3 regions of the Paenibacillus sp. sg306046 genome follow, and region 2 is predicted to be linked to each of the others. Evidence: a T-box and tRNA genes for the amino acid it is inferred to sense, from the RefSeq annotation. Region 2 holds a T-box; the other regions hold tRNA genes.
The links. A T-box is a leader RNA that pairs with one kind of tRNA and senses whether it is charged. The one in region 2 lies ahead of leuS (leucine--tRNA ligase), so its partner is inferred to be a tRNA-Leu.
Positions count from the first base shown of each region.

Region 1: it encodes a tRNA-Leu, which carries the amino acid that the T-box ahead of leuS (leucine--tRNA ligase) is inferred to sense. The anticodon was not compared.
Region 3: it encodes a tRNA-Leu, which carries the amino acid that the T-box ahead of leuS (leucine--tRNA ligase) is inferred to sense. The anticodon was not compared.

Region 1 is NZ_JCAMRT010000005.1:196,235-201,210, forward strand. Features, by position in the region: gene AC6ROY_RS07255 (DUF2621 domain-containing protein) at 1-112, shown strand, start outside; gene AC6ROY_RS07260 (S-layer homology domain-containing protein) at 266-1,624, opposite strand; gene AC6ROY_RS07265 (glycerophosphodiester phosphodiesterase) at 1,706-2,488, opposite strand; gene AC6ROY_RS07270 (YjfB family protein) at 2,695-2,874, opposite strand; tRNA gene AC6ROY_RS07275 (tRNA-Leu) at 3,009-3,091, opposite strand; gene AC6ROY_RS07280 (pyridoxamine 5'-phosphate oxidase family protein) at 3,224-3,643, opposite strand; gene corA (magnesium/cobalt transporter CorA) at 3,841-4,773, shown strand; tRNA gene AC6ROY_RS07290 (tRNA-Ser) at 4,871-4,958, opposite strand; tRNA gene AC6ROY_RS07295 (tRNA-Asn) at 4,966-4,976, opposite strand, start outside.
Region 2 is NZ_JCAMRT010000002.1:291,935-296,910, forward strand. Features, by position in the region: gene AC6ROY_RS03240 (CvfB family protein) at 1-891, shown strand, start outside; gene AC6ROY_RS03245 (class I SAM-dependent DNA methyltransferase) at 1,157-1,954, shown strand; T-box leader at 2,464-2,717, shown strand; gene leuS (leucine--tRNA ligase) at 2,789-4,976, shown strand, end outside.
Region 3 is NZ_JCAMRT010000010.1:11,451-16,426, reverse strand. Features, by position in the region: gene AC6ROY_RS12080 (MerR family transcriptional regulator) at 1-612, opposite strand, end outside; gene AC6ROY_RS12075 (hypothetical protein) at 738-890, shown strand; gene AC6ROY_RS12070 (GNAT family N-acetyltransferase) at 1,335-1,883, shown strand; partial or broken gene AC6ROY_RS12065 (staphylopine family metallophore export MFS transporter CntE) at 1,970-2,280, opposite strand; tRNA gene AC6ROY_RS12060 (tRNA-Leu) at 2,423-2,506, opposite strand; gene AC6ROY_RS12055 (hypothetical protein) at 2,814-3,038, opposite strand; gene AC6ROY_RS12050 (hypothetical protein) at 3,139-3,372, opposite strand; gene AC6ROY_RS12045 (hypothetical protein) at 3,495-3,815, shown strand; gene AC6ROY_RS12040 (hypothetical protein) at 3,916-4,239, opposite strand; gene AC6ROY_RS12035 (xanthine phosphoribosyltransferase) at 4,379-4,948, opposite strand.

The DNA.
Region 1 (4,976 bases), on a different contig from region 2:
TTGTATTAAGGGCTATATTTTGGCGACGCCGAAGCGGGATTACAAAAGCCTTGTTACGTTTCTGGACAAGAAGGACATTGATTACTCGCCTTACAAGCATTTGATGAACTAAGCGCGTCGTGTCCGCGCCTGCCCGCGAAGAAGCCACCGAGCCCCGGTACAACGGGAAACGGTGGCTTTTTGGCTTGGCAAGCGGAACAACTGATTTTCCGCAAGACGGCTGCGTGCTTCTGTGTGCCGAGCAAGCGCCATCCGCCTTGCCCGCTTACTTTTTCTTCTTTGCTTCCGGCTCCTGGTTGCCCAGCTTGATCGACAGCGTCACATTGTAATCGCCATGCTTTTTCATCGCCGGGTCGCGCAGCTGGGAACGGAAGCCAACCACCGACACGCCGCTAACCGACAGGGTGACCGGAAACTCCTCTTTTTTCACGAAGGAAATGTTGCCGTCCACGACGATATACAGATCGACGCCTTCCTTGGCCTTGAAATCGACGGTCAAGTACCGGTTGCCCTGCGGCTGCACCGCGGCTTCAAGATCGCCGTTTGTCGCAATATTTTTCGTTAATTGGCCCTGGTCATCGAAAAAATCGCGGGCGTTCACATTAGACTTGTCGGTCCAGCCTTGAGCTCCCGGCGGAACCTGGATACCGCCTGAGGTTGAGCCCGAAGGCGGCGTCAACACCGGGCTGCCTGCAGAGCCGCCCGTCGTGGTTGTACCGGTCTTCGGGTCCAGCTCCACCGTCGAATAGAAGGAAAGCCAATTGCTGCTTTTCAGAAAATGATAGATCCGGTCCAAAATAACAACCGCCTCTGCTCGCGTCACCGGGTCGCGCGGACGGAACAAGCCTTTCTCGGTCGGAGACATAATACCGTTGGCCTTCAAGCCGGCAAGCCCCTTGGCCTGCACGTTGGACATCAGATCGTCCCCAAGCTTGCAGTCGCTGGCCCCTTGGCCGATCATCAACGTCTTGTATACGGTTGGATCGCCCGCCCGCATCCAGCCGCTGCTGTCATAACGTCCGTCTGATTTGGCGAAGCTGTACGCCGACAAATCCTCCAGCAGACTGGCCGGCATGTCCTTTAATTGTAAAATCGCCGCACACGCGTCATTGCCGCTCAGCCGATCTGCGCTGATCAGCTTGCCGCCGAACATCGCGTACAGCATTTGCGCCAGCTCCAGTCTGGACAGCTCCTTATCCGGCTGGAACGCAAGCTGGCCCTCCTGGTCCACGCCAAAACCGCCGATGCGGAAGTTAGCGTCATAGATTGCGCTAATCGGCGCATAGGCCCAATGCTCTTTGGGCACATCGGCGAAGTAGCTGATTTTATCCAGCTCCAGCGCCTTCGTATTCGGCCTGTACGTGTCAAATAACCGGTAGACCATAGCGGTCCATTCTGCCTTGCTGATCGCCTGATCCGGGCGGAAAAGCCCATCCGGATAGCCGGTTATAATCTGCTTGGTGGTCATCACATCAATCGAGCTGGTTGCCCATACATAGCTTGAGGTCACATCGCTGTAGCGGCTTGCGGCTTGCAGCGGCTGAATCGCAAGGACAGACAGTCCTACAACCGCTGACATCGTCAGCGCGATTCGGCGTAGCCATGTCCGCGGCGTCTTGTTCATCACTGATTTCTACCTCCCATCTCTTTCTATATCGGACAGTAACGAGCGATTTATTACCTGTTTACGGAAAATACGTTCGCTTCAGTCGAACGATCTTCCGTCCACTTCCGTTGTAAGCAGCTCGCGCAGTCTGGCCGGATAATCGGTAATAATCCCGGAAAATCCGTTCGCTATCGCCTGCCGCAAATGCTCCGGGTCATTGATCGTGTACGGATACACGCGCAGCCCGCCGCTTACCGCCAGCTCCACGTCCCCGGCATCCATGCTCTGGTAATGCGGATGCAAGGAATAGACGTTCATACCGGACAGCTCAGCCAGGCGGGCATGGTTTATAAATCCGCCCACGTACAGCAGCCCGACCCGCAGCCACGGGATGTCCTGCTGCAGCCGATGCAGCGTCTTATGGGCAAAGGAAGAGACGACAACGCTGTCCCGACGGCCGTACGCCAGCAGCAGACGCTGCAGCTCTGCCGCCAGACGCGGGCTGTAGCCGCATTTCACTTCCACGTTAATCATCATCGCAGGAGGCGTCTGGGCAAATACTTCGTCCAGCAGCGGCAGACGCTCACCGGCAAACCGCTCGCCATACCAGCCGCCCGCATCCAGACCTTGAAGCTGCTCTACCGTCAGCTGCCCGACCCATCCGCTGCCATTGGTCGTCCGGTCAACCGTAGGGTCATGGCAGACGATCAGCCGGCCATCCGCTGATTCATGAATGTCCAGCTCTACCGCATCCGCTCCCTGCTCTTGTGCCAGCCGAAAAGAAGCCAGCGTATTTTCCGGCGCTTCGCCCGCCGCTCCGCGATGGCCGATAATGAGCGGCCTCCGTCTGGACCGCCGATCCTGCTCCATCTTCTCTGACATGGATGGTTCCCTCCCTAAAATAAACTGGTTTCGTTACGAAACGCCGCTTGAATCCAAGAAAAAGCCTGCCCCAAGCAAACGCCAAACGGCGCATGTCTTTCGGGCAGGCTGCTGCGGAAATGCTGACTAATGGCTGTATAAGCTGCTTCTCCGCGTCATCTGGCCCCGGTCAGGCCCGCTCTGCATCGAATGGCCTGGCTGGCAAGCTAGGCGCGAAGGTCGACATGATTACCCAAATGCGCAGGCTGAGCGGCGGCAAAGTCCTGCAAAAGAGTCGCGGCTTGCGCAGCCTGCGTATCCTTCACCTTGCTCAGCATAGCCAATCCGACCGCCTGCTTCAGCGCATCCGTACTGGCTGTCGCATTCAAAGCTGCTTGAATTTGCAAGAAAATCACCTTCATTCGCTGGAGTCTGAGGAGCAGCCCGGCCGAGCTGTCCGTCTATTTCCACTATACGCCAAGCCCCTCGCTCCGTAAAGAAAAAAGCCTGCCCCTGAACCCGGGACAAGCTCTTTTCTGTATGCGGTTGAGAGGACTCGAACCTCCACGAGCGTACGCCCACTACCCCCTCAAGATAGCGTGTCTGCCATTCCACCACAACCGCGCATAAACGACTCATATGTGATTTATTATACTTGCTATTGAAGAAATTGTAAAGCAGGAACGAGTCGGCGACAGGACACGTCATTGCCCTGGCGTTGCGCCTCGTTCCTTCAGTTGCGGTTACTGGGTTGCCTTAGTGCTGCCAGACGCGCGGCTCCTGATCTTTCCCGTTATATTCGATGCGCTGCGGAGTCAGCTTCAAAATAGCATATTCGGGATCATGCGGTCCCTTGAACCACTCCTTGAAGGAATCATTCCACAGCCGCTCCCTCAGCCCGTCTTCTTTGCAAACCTCAGCGGTCGCGGCGATCTGCAAAATATCCCCGGAAGGCTTCCCGTCATACCCGACCAGTACATGCACGTTTGGGTTGCTCCGCAGCTCATCCACCTTATCGGTTTTAGAATTCGTAGCCAAGTACAACGTCAAGCCTTCATGAAACAAAGCCATGTACCGGACCTTCGGCTTTTGCCCGTCCACCGTGCCGAACGAGCATACGCGATTGGCCGCGAGGATGTCTGCAATTTGTTCTTCGAGCTGCTTCGTTTGCTGCATAACGAAAATCTCCCTTCTTGATTCGGACTGTTCGTTAGCTTCCCCCGAAACGCCAGCTTCGAATCATCATGAACGGAAATTTAACAGCAGGCAGCTCCCGCTGGATACAGAAGACAACGTCTCCTTAGCAAACCGTTCTCCGCGTATGCTAAGATGAAAACATAGCATTTACTTTTACAGCGCACCGAGGTGTCCTTATGTTGACCTTTACGGCCTCTGACCGCCAGACGACCGAGCAGCCTTTGCGTACCCCGCGCAGCGGCGAAACGGTATGGGCTCATCTGGAAAATGCCCCTCCGGCTGAAATCGAGCATGTGCTCGGAGAACTGTTTCACTGCCATCCTCTCGTGATTGAGGATTGTATTCATCTGAATCAGCGGCCGAAGATGGACCGGTATGAAGATCATATTTTCATCACCTTTTTCCCGGTCAAGGACGAGCATCTGCATACGACTGAAATCGCCATCGTTATCGGCAAAAACTACGTCATTACGGTGTGCAGGGAAAAGCTGCCGGTGATCGAAGAGCTTCATCGTTACCTTCTGCAGGCAAGGCCTAACTGGGCTGCGCCCGGAGCGTTGTTGTACCGGCTGCTGGACCGGTTTGTGGATGATTACACCAACATCATTGATCAGGTTGAGGACCGCATGGACCGGCTGGAGCAAACAATTTTCGACAATCCGTATCTGCAGGTGTCCCGCGAGGTGTTTACACTCAAACGAACGCTGCATCAGCTGCGCCGCATCATCCTTGAAGAGAAAAATGTGCTGGGCGCCATCAGTCACCAGAGCTTCCCTTATATGCATGAAGAGTCCGACGTTTATTTTGTCGATATCTATGATCATATTTCCCATGTGGTCGATGCGATCGACACGTTCCGGGAGTCGCTGATCAGTCTGCTGGAGCTGCAAATGGGCATGAAGTCGGACCGGATGAACGAAATTATGAAGACGCTGACGATCATTAGCTGCATCTTTTTACCCCTGACCTTTATCGTCGGCCTGTACGGAATGAACTTCGAGAATATGCCGGAAATTCGCTGGCATTGGGGGTATCTGTATGTGTGGATCGTGCTGATCGGCACGTCGGCCGCGATGTGGCTTATTTTCAAGTGGAAAAAGTGGCTGTAGCGCTGCGTCCGCGCTTCGACGCCCCCTCTTCTCGGGTTCGAATCCCTCTCCCTTGTCCGTAAATAAAAAAACCGCCCGAAGGCGGTTCCTTTATTTACGGAGAGAGAGGGATTCGAACCCTCGCACCACTTACGCAGTCTAACCCCTTAGCAGAGGGTCCCCTTGAGCCACTTGGGTATCTCTCCAAAACATTGGCTCCCCGA
Region 2 (4,976 bases):
GCCGGAACGTACCGCCGTCTGGAGGTCGCCCGCGAGGTGTCGCCGCTTGGGTATTTTTTGACCGACGGCACGATGGATGTGCTGCTGCATTATAGCGAAACAAACGGGACGGCGATCCAGATCGGCGAACCGGTCGAAGCTTTCCTGTTTCATGATACGGAAGACCGGCTGGCCGCTACGCTGCGCAAGCCGCTGGTCAGCCTTGGCGAGCTTGCGCTGCTGGAGGTCGCGGATATTCATCCGCGCTTCGGCTGTTTTCTCGAAATGGGGCTTGGACGCCAGCTGCTGCTGCCGTTCCGCGAGCTGCCTGAGCTGAAGGAGCTTCATCCGCGTGTCGGCGACCGCGTTTTTATCGTGCTGGGCCATGACCGTCAGGGCCGGATGGTCGCGAGGCTAGCCGGGGAAGAGCAGCTTCGCCAGCTCTGTGTGTCGGCTCCGCAGGTCTGGAAAAATCGGACGATCGAAGCCCGGGTATACAAGCCGCTGCAGATGGGCTCCTTTGTCGTTTGCGACGCGGGCGTGCTGGGCTTTGGCGTCATCGGCCTGATTCACGCGACGGAACGCACGCGGATGCTGCGTCTGGGCGAGCGGGTGGAGGCGCGCGTAGCGTTTGTGCGGGAGGACGGCAACGTCAACCTGTCGATGCGCGAGCGCAAGGAAATTGTGCGCGACGAGGATGCCGAGAAGCTGCTTGCGTTTCTGCGCGAGCGGCCGAATGCGGCCATGCCGTATTCGGATGAGACGCCTGCGGACTTGATCAGCCAGCGGTTCGGCATGAGTAAGTCGGCCTTCAAGCGCGCGCTCGGCAAGCTGATGAAGGAAGGGCTTGTTGTGCAGGACGGCAGCTGGACGCATCTGAAGCAGGAGGCTGCGCCGCAAGAGGAAGCCTGAGTGAGTGCTGCTTGCTGGAGAGCAGGCGGTTCATCGGCGTCAAGCAGAGCCTGGGCTTTGAAAAAGCTCCGTTGGAGCGTTTCGCAGCGTTTCTGTTGATCCCAATAGCAGCACCCAGATACCGGTTCGCGACTCTCGGCAGTTGCAGCCGGTTTTCTTTAACTTGACAAGAAAAGCGAAAGCGGCTGCTAGAAAACGGATCCAGCATTGTCCGTCCGAGGCGCTTCGGTCAGAAGCTTTTCTGGTGGAAAAGGAGGGGAAAAGATTGGCTTATGAGCAGTTTTCCTATGTGTACGATCGGTTAATGGAGGACATGCCTTATGAGGAGTGGCTTGAATTTGCCTGCACCTGTTGGCGCAGCTTCGGCAATCCGCATACGGTGGTCGATTTGGGCTGCGGAACAGGCAGCTTGTCCGTGCCGTTAATGCAGCTCGGCTATGAGGTGATCGGCGTTGATTTGTCCGCGGATATGCTTGCTATTGCCCGGGATAAAGCCGATCAGGCGACGCGCGAGGCGGCGGGAGCGCAAGCAGGCAGCTTGCTGCTGCTGCAGCAGGATCTTCGCGAATGGTCGGCGGGCAGGCCGGTTGAAGCGGTCGTCTCGTTTTGCGATTGCTTCAACTATTTGCTGGAGCTGGAGGAGGTGGCTGACGCGTTCCGCCATACGTATGAGGCGCTGGCGCCGGGCGGGGTATTTGTATTTGATATGCATACGCCGTTCCAGCTGCGTTCTTATGCGGAAGCCCAGCCCTTTCTGTTGAATGAGGACGATGTCGCTTATATCTGGACATGCGAGCTGGACGAGGAGCGGTGTGAGATTGAGCATGCGCTGACGATTTTCGTGAAGGAAGAGGGACGGGCGGGACAGGCTGAACGAGGAAGCGCGGAACGGTTCGAACGGGTCGATGAATCCCATGTGCAGCGGGCGTATGCGCCTGAGGTGATTGAGGCGGCACTGCGTACGGCGGGGTTCACGGAGGTTGCCGTATATGCGGACTTTACGTGGGAAGCAGTGACGGACACGACGGAACGGGCGTTTTTTGTGGCGGTCAAGCCGCGGTAGTCTGGGCAATCGCTCAGATGGAGCAGGTCGAGTGTACGAGCAGAACGTCTCAACGGGACAGAACGTTCCAACGGAGCAGGCCGATGTCAGACGGTTGGCGGCTTCTACCGTCTGTTCACGTGCCGAGCAGATGCAAAATCAATTGAAGGACCGCTAACACAATGCCCCACAGCGGCAGGGAAAGCAGCAGTCCGTTAACTAGGCCGCGCATCGCGATCTCTCCTTTTCAGCGCAACGTCATCGTGGCGTTCTACGTCCAGTATGATCCAAACAGGGCTAGATTAACCGTTGATGATGGATGCAGGAGGACTAGGCCACGGGCCTTCCAGCTGCAAAGGCTGCGACGGGAGACGTCCATTTTAAGCGTGATTGAAAGCCGCCTGTTGCCGGGCGCCGCCGGTTTTCAAGCCGCTTGAATGTGCTTTCCTTACTGCTCCTTACCTTGCGGTGGAGGCACAGCTTGACAGGGCAGAATTATTTTGCATATAATGATGGATAACTGAATGGATAAGAAGGCAACGACAGGAAGTAGTAGGGAGCAGGTCCGTTAACAGAGAGCCGGTGGGTGGTGTGAACCGGTAGCGGCGCGTTCGTGAACTCATTCTGGAGCCAGAAGGCGATGGAGATGCGGCGGGTAATTGGCAGCATGATCCGGCAGCCGGATCGTTTCCCCGCGTTAAGGGGATCAAGTGGATGGAAGGCAAAGCATGCCTGAAGTCAACTAGGGTGGTACCACGGGAAAACAAAGCTTCTCGTCCCTAGCGCAAGCTAGGGATGGGGGGCTTTTTTGTTTGTATGCATATGTGTGCTTGAACTTGAAGGAGGCAGCCAGCCATGACAGAGGAAACAAGAGAAAACCAGGGATATAACCCGCTTGCCATCGAGCCGAAATGGCAGCAGTATTGGGATCGCAACAAAACGTTCAAGGTGCTGGACGACGATTCCAGGCCTAAATTTTACGCGCTGGATATGTTCCCGTATCCGTCCGGAGCAGGGCTGCATGTCGGCCATCCGGAAGGCTATACGGCGACGGACATCGTTTCGCGTTACAAGCGGATGCGCGGGTACAATGTGCTGCATCCGATGGGCTGGGACGCATTTGGCTTGCCGGCCGAGCAGTACGCGCTGGACACGGGCAATGATCCGCGGGATTTTACGCAGAAAAATATTGATACGTTCCGCCGTCAAATCAAGTCGCTTGGCTTCTCCTACGACTGGGATCGGGAGATCAGCACAACGGACCCGGAATATTACAAATGGACACAGTGGATTTTCATCCAATTGTATAAAAAAGGGCTCGCTTATGTGGACGAAGTAGCTGTGAACTGGTGTCCGGCGCTTGGTACCGTGCTGGCCAATGAGGAAGTGATCGACGGCCTGAGTGAGCGCGGCAGTCACCCGGTCGTCCGCAAGCCGATGCGCCAATGGGTGCTGCGGATTACGGAATACGCCGAGCGGCTGCTCGACGATCTGGAGGAGCTCGACTGGTCGGAAAGCATTAAGGACATGCAGCGCAACTGGATCGGCAAGTCGAAGGGCGCTGAGGTGACCTTTGCGATCGAAGGGCATGACGGGGACGGGCTACGCGTGTTCACTACGCGTCCGGATACGTTGTTCGGGGCTACGTATTGCGTACTGGCGCCTGAGCATGAGCTGGTCGGACGTATTACGACAGCGGGGCAGGCGGATGCGGTACGCGAGTACCAGGAGCGCGCTTCGCGCAAAAGCGATCTGGAGCGCACCGACCTTGCGAAGGATAAAACGGGCGTATTTACCGGCGCTTACGCAGTGAATCCGGTCAGCGGCGCACAGGTGCCGATCTGGATCGCCGATTATGTGCTGGCCGGATACGGAACGGGCGCGATCATGGCTGTGCCGGGCCACGACCAGCGTGACTGGGAGTTCGCCAAGCAGTTCAATTTGCCGATCGTACAGGTGGTTGAAGGCGGCGATGTGGAGAAGGAAGCGTATGCCGGGGACGGCGCGCATGTTAATTCGGAGTTCCTGAATGGCTTGAACAATGAGCAGGCGATCAGCACGATGATTGAACGGCTCGAAGCGGACGGCAAAGGCAAGGGGAAAGTGACCTACCGTCTGCGTGACTGGCTGTTCAGCCGTCAGCGCTACTGGGGCGAGCCGATCCCGATTCTGCATCTCGAGGACGGAACAATGACGACCGTACCGGAGGACCAGCTGCCGCTGCTGCTGCCGCAGGTTGATGAGATCAAGCCGTCCGGCACCGGCGAATCGCCGCTGGCTAATGTCAAGGAATGGGTCGAAACCGTCGATCCGGTATCCGGGCAGAAAGCGCGCCGCGAAACAAATACGATGCCGCAATGGGCCGGAAGCTGCTGGTATTACTTGCGTTTTATCGACCCGCGCAATGACAAGGAAATTTGCTCGCCGGAGCTGCAGCGCAAGTGGCTGCCGGTTGACCTGTATATCGGCGGCGCAGAGCATGCCGTTCTGCACTTGCTGTACGCGCGCTTCTGGCACAAAGTGCTGTACGATCTCGGCGTAGTGGCGACGAAGGAGCCGTTCCACAAGCTCGTCAACCAAGGCATGATTCTCGGCGAAAATAACGAAAAGATGAGTAAATCGCGCGGCAATGTCATCAATCCGGATGAGATTGTCAATGAATACGGCGCAGATACGCTGCGTATGTACGAAATGTTTATGGGACCGCTGGAAGCGACGAAGCCTTGGAATGTCAACGGTGTGGAAGGTACTTACCGCTTCCTGAACCGGGTATGGCGGCTGTTTGTCGGCGAGGACGGCGCGTTGAGCGCGAAAATTGACGCCGCCGAGGAGCTGGGCAGCGAGACGTTCAAACGAATCTGGCACCGCACGATCAAAAAGGTGACTGAGGACAACGAGGCGCTGCGGTTCAATACCTCGATCAGCCAGCTGATGATTTTCGTCAATGAAGCGTATAAAACAGACCGTTTGCCTAAGGCCGCTATGGAGCAGTTTGTCCAAATGCTGTCACCGCTTGCGCCTCACTTGGCTGAGGAGCTGTGGG
Region 3 (4,976 bases), on a different contig from region 2:
CATATAGTGTTGCTCTTCAGAATGAGTTTCCATGCGACTAAACATATGGGACACCATGTCTCCGTTTCTCTTCAGTAAATCCGCCTGCTCAACAATAACGCCGTTCGGATATCCGATTGGCGCATGTTCTCTCTCCAGACGCATTTGAAAATCATCCCAGAGAGATTCGGAAAGGTCCGTCTTGGAGGCATGAATACGGCGACTCAGCAGCAAAGGAATCCCGGGTTGCCAGATCACCTTCATCCGGCTTGTGTTTACATGAATCGAATGCTCAATTCTCTCTGCTTGCAGGCTTATCATTTGCCGGGTTCGTTCAAGCTTGGCCATCTGCAATTGAACAATCTCCTCCTGCTTGCGCAGAAGCTCAAGCAATCGAGCAGGAGTACGATGGCCCAGATGCTCACGAATTTCCTCAAGGGACATACCGAGCTCCTTGAAGACATGAATCACTCCCATTGTTTCCAGCTGGCTGCGATGGTAATAGCGATATCCGTTATCGGCAACAAAAGCCGGCTTGAACACCCCGATACGATCATAGTAAATCAGCGTTTTGCGTGGAACCTCTGACACTTTGGAAAAAGCGCTAATGGATAGCATGTCGGCTCGATTCATCGCTGCCTCCCTAGAAATGGAAAATCGTATTGACTGTATAGTTACTATACAGTTTATGATAGCACGTATTGACACATTTCATCTACATGCTGCAAAAAGCTTACCTGCTAAAAAGGAGATTTTTTATGTTGAGAAAATTGCTCCAAAGTGTGAGAGATTTCAAAAAAAATGCATGGCTGACTCTCTTTTTTTTGCTTGGGGAGGTTGCTATGGAGGTCATGATTTCATGGTTAATGGCGGAATTAATCAATAAGGGAAGTAGTGGAGGAACTATATGAGCCCGATAACTAAATATGGCTTGATTTTGTTGCTATTTGCGCTGATATCGCTTGTGTTTGGCGCACTTTACAGAGGGCGAAATCCTTGATGATGGCATCAATATTCGACGCATTCGAAAGGCTGATTTACGCCGCTCACTAGGAATTGTATTGCAGGATACTCATCTTTTTTCCGGGACTGTGGCCGATAACATTCGTTACGGTCGCCTGGAGGCGAGTGATGAGGAGGTTATACAAGCAGCCAAGCTGTCTCATGCGGCATCAAGAACAATATGCGGTCGCCACCCTGATAACCATTATCTCTATTCTTGCTTTCATTATCGGGTGCTTTTACAAAAATAAATGGATTGAACTATTTTCAAGATCGGGGAAGGAAGAAGGAAAAGTGTAGTACGCCTTTTCAACTGCTTCACAAAACCATGAGTCGAAAGAGAGGAACTACCCATGAAAATCCTTGAAACCAATCGCTTGATCTTACGAAATTTTTCCGTGACAGATGCCCAAGGCTTTATGGAATATGCGGCGAATCCCAGAGTGAGCTGCTTCCTTGGCGATCAAGCCTCTACATTAGAAGAAGCCGTTGCTAAGCTTCAAAAAAGAAGTAGTGAAGACTCCTATCTTGCAGTCTGCTTGAAGGAGAGCCCTGAGCTTATAGGGGAACTGTTTTATATGCATGAGGAGCCTGATACGTTTAGCATAGGATGGAACTTCAATCGCAGGTATGAAGGAATGGGATACGCTCGTGAAAGCGCGGAAGCTCTCCTCCAATATCTATTTACACAAAAAAAAGCCAGAAGGCTTTATGCGTATGTTGAGGACGATAACGTAAGATCACAAAAGCTATGTGAAAAATTAGGAATGCGTAAGGAAGGCTGCTTTATGGAGTTTATCTCCTTCACCACCAACGAGGATGGAACACCCAAATACGAAAACACCTTTCAATATGCTTTACTCAAAAGAGAATGGCTCGAAAATGCTGGCTGCCGGCGCTGAAAAGGCGCCATGCACCCGAGCTTAGCCTTGCTGATCGCTTGCGAGCAAGCTCGGGGTCAGCTTATGAAACGGACGGATCGCTTCGTTTAGCAGCCGGGTCGCCGAACATAAGTGCACAGGAGCATCGACACGCCCACCAAAGCGCAATCATTTACATCGAGGAATAGGAGGTCAGATCCGCGACAGGCCCCATCATAACCCCTCCCAGCGAGACGCCTAAATCAGCCGTAGCGACAAATAATCCAATTAACATGTTGCGACTCGCCTGAGGCAGCACAAAAGACAAGTACGAGGTCAGCGTCGGATAGAGAAGCGCTTGAGCGCCCCCCATGACGACGATCCCTATACAGAAGAAAAACACGCCACCCGTTAAAGAAAAGCTTACACATAGCGCCGCTACGTCCGCGTAATGGTGGAAAATCTGCCACATGCGAGAGTCATGCTCTTGGATCGGGTACGATAAGGTATCAGGAGGGGTTTGACGTAAATAGATAAGTCTGAAACAGCAAAAAACCCTTGCTGTACAAGGGTTTTTCTGATGCGCTCGAGAGGACTCGAACCTCCACGGCTGTTACCCCACTAGAACCTGAATCTAGCGCGTCTGCCAATTCCGCCACGAACGCATATCCTATTTATTTCGTCCTTTATTAGGGGACAAGACGTATAATATCATCGTTTGATTCGGATGTCAAACGATTTTTTAATATTTTTTAATCCGCGATCCACCAGCTATAGATTGCCCAGATGATAAGTCCCCAGATCGGAATCGTAAATAAAATCCCGTAGATGGTTCCCCGAATTGCAGAGCCCTGCTTCATCCCACGCCACCTTCCCCTGACGCTGTCATCCCAGGTACTACGATATGAGTGCCGCGGCGAATTTATGCTTCTTGCCGTCCCCTGTCCCCCGCTCGATTGGCTCTGCGCGGCTTCATCCTTCCAAATAAGCCCGAACCGCCTGGTTGGACCACTCCGCCAACTCCTCGCGCGTTAATTGCTGCGGAGCATGGAACAGCAGCGTACCGGACATACGGCCCTGCGCGTCGCAGGCGGCATCAGGCATAATCACTTCACCGCTAACGCCCCGCTCTGCCGGATGCACACGCAGCAGAAATCCACCCGCAAGCCGGATCAGCTCCGATTGCCTCTGCTCCATCCAAGTCACCGCCCTCAAGAAAATGCGTTTAAAACTAGCTTTCCCTGATTACGCGGTCTCATGCGTGATGCCTGTTGCTCAGGTCCGGCTGCCTCGTTCGTCAGGGCGCAAGCTCCGGACCGCCGAACAGCTCCGTTCGCGGCTCGCTGAAGGGCTGGTAATGGTACGCCCGGTCCAGCTTGACAATTCGCCGGTTCAATCTGCGGACCATCACCGTCTCCTCGTCCCAGGCCACCACGATGCCTTTGACGTCATTGGCCTTGTCCGCGTCGCGCACAACACGAAGCATCGTCCCGTCGACCCGGTAGCGATCAAGTTCCTCTTCGGTAATCATTCTCTGTCTCCTTTCGGCCCATGGCCGTGCTCAGCACAAGAATAGGTCTCATAAATATACACCAATCAGGGGATACAATAAAAGTGCGCCATATCCCAGACGAGGAGCGGAACCTATTCCCTATGGACAAAAAAACGTACTATATCGCTGTCGGCAGCGGAGAAATTTTGGAGCCGGCAGCCATGACAGGCAATTTTGAATTCGAAATTCAGGCGAACCAGGAAGAAATTGATCAGCTGCAGGAATTGTTCGAGGACAAGGAGGACGACGAACAAACAACGTTCATGGGCGGACTTACTCCCTTACGGATGCTGTCCGACGACGAGCAAAATGATGCCTACGATTGGACGCTAACGGAAATCTACATGCTGCTGCACCGGCTGGGAACAGCGGACACACGCAAGCAAATCGAAGCGATGGGCGTTCTCCCCTCCTCATCCTGAGCGAACGATGGGACGTGCGTCTTGGCGGAGAAGCGAACTGCAAAAAAACCTGAATGCACACGAACGGCATTCAGGTTTTTCTCGTCAGTCAAGCAAGGGGTTAACCCACATGCTCTCTGGAATCATTCGTTTCGAACCAGTAGTCAAGCACCTTGCTGGACATTACACGTTTATGAATATACTCGACCTGCTGCTCGGTAAACTGATCCTCCCAAGCAATGTCCAGTTCCTTGCACAGCTTCACGATCGTCAGCAATTCAGACCAGGCCACATAACGTTTGTACCAAAAAAACTGAGGATGCTCAATCATATAAGGATACAGATCGTCGAAGTCCGTATGTTTACAATCAAGGGCACGTTCGAAATGAACCTTGGCCTCACCTAATTTCGTCACAAAAAAATCTGCCGGAATTTCTTTGCCCATGCTAGTAGCACCTCCCCCAAGTAGTCAGTCGGAACCAACTGCTGCTGTTCAAGCTGAATAAAAAGTCACTGCTACTATTATAAAGGAAAATGCGCCGATATGGAAGGCATTCGCTGCTTTCCGTCATGTGCAAATGTTGCTACTCGAAATGAACCTGTCCGTTCGCCAGCGACGAAATTTTTACAAGTGACTCTACCCGCACGCCAGATTCGCGAATCGTCCGTCCGCCAGGCTGGAACGACTTCTCCACCGCAATCCCGACCCCGACAAGCGCAGCGCCCGAGCGGCGAATAATCCGGATCAGACCGCGTGCGGCCGCTCCATTCGCAATCAGATCATCAATCAGCAGCACCCGGTCCTGTTCGTCCAGAAACTCCTTGGACACCATAATGTCCGTCACAAACCCCTTTGTAAACGAAGGAACCCGCTCACAGTACGTCTCCGTGTCCGTATTCAGCGGCTTCTTGCGTCTGGCAAATACCAGCGGAACGCCAAGCTCCTGTGCAGCCGCAAACGCAATCGGAATACCTGAGGATTCGATTGTCATAATTTTGGTCACCTGCTCCTCACGGAACAGACGGGCAAATTCACGTCCCATCTCGGTCGTCAGCACCGGATCGACAGCATGATTCAAAATTGCGTCCAGCTTGAGCACTTCATCCGACAGGACGATACCTTGCTCCTTTATGCGTTGCTTCAATAGCTCCATAACCCCACGCCTTTCAATAGTAGAACCG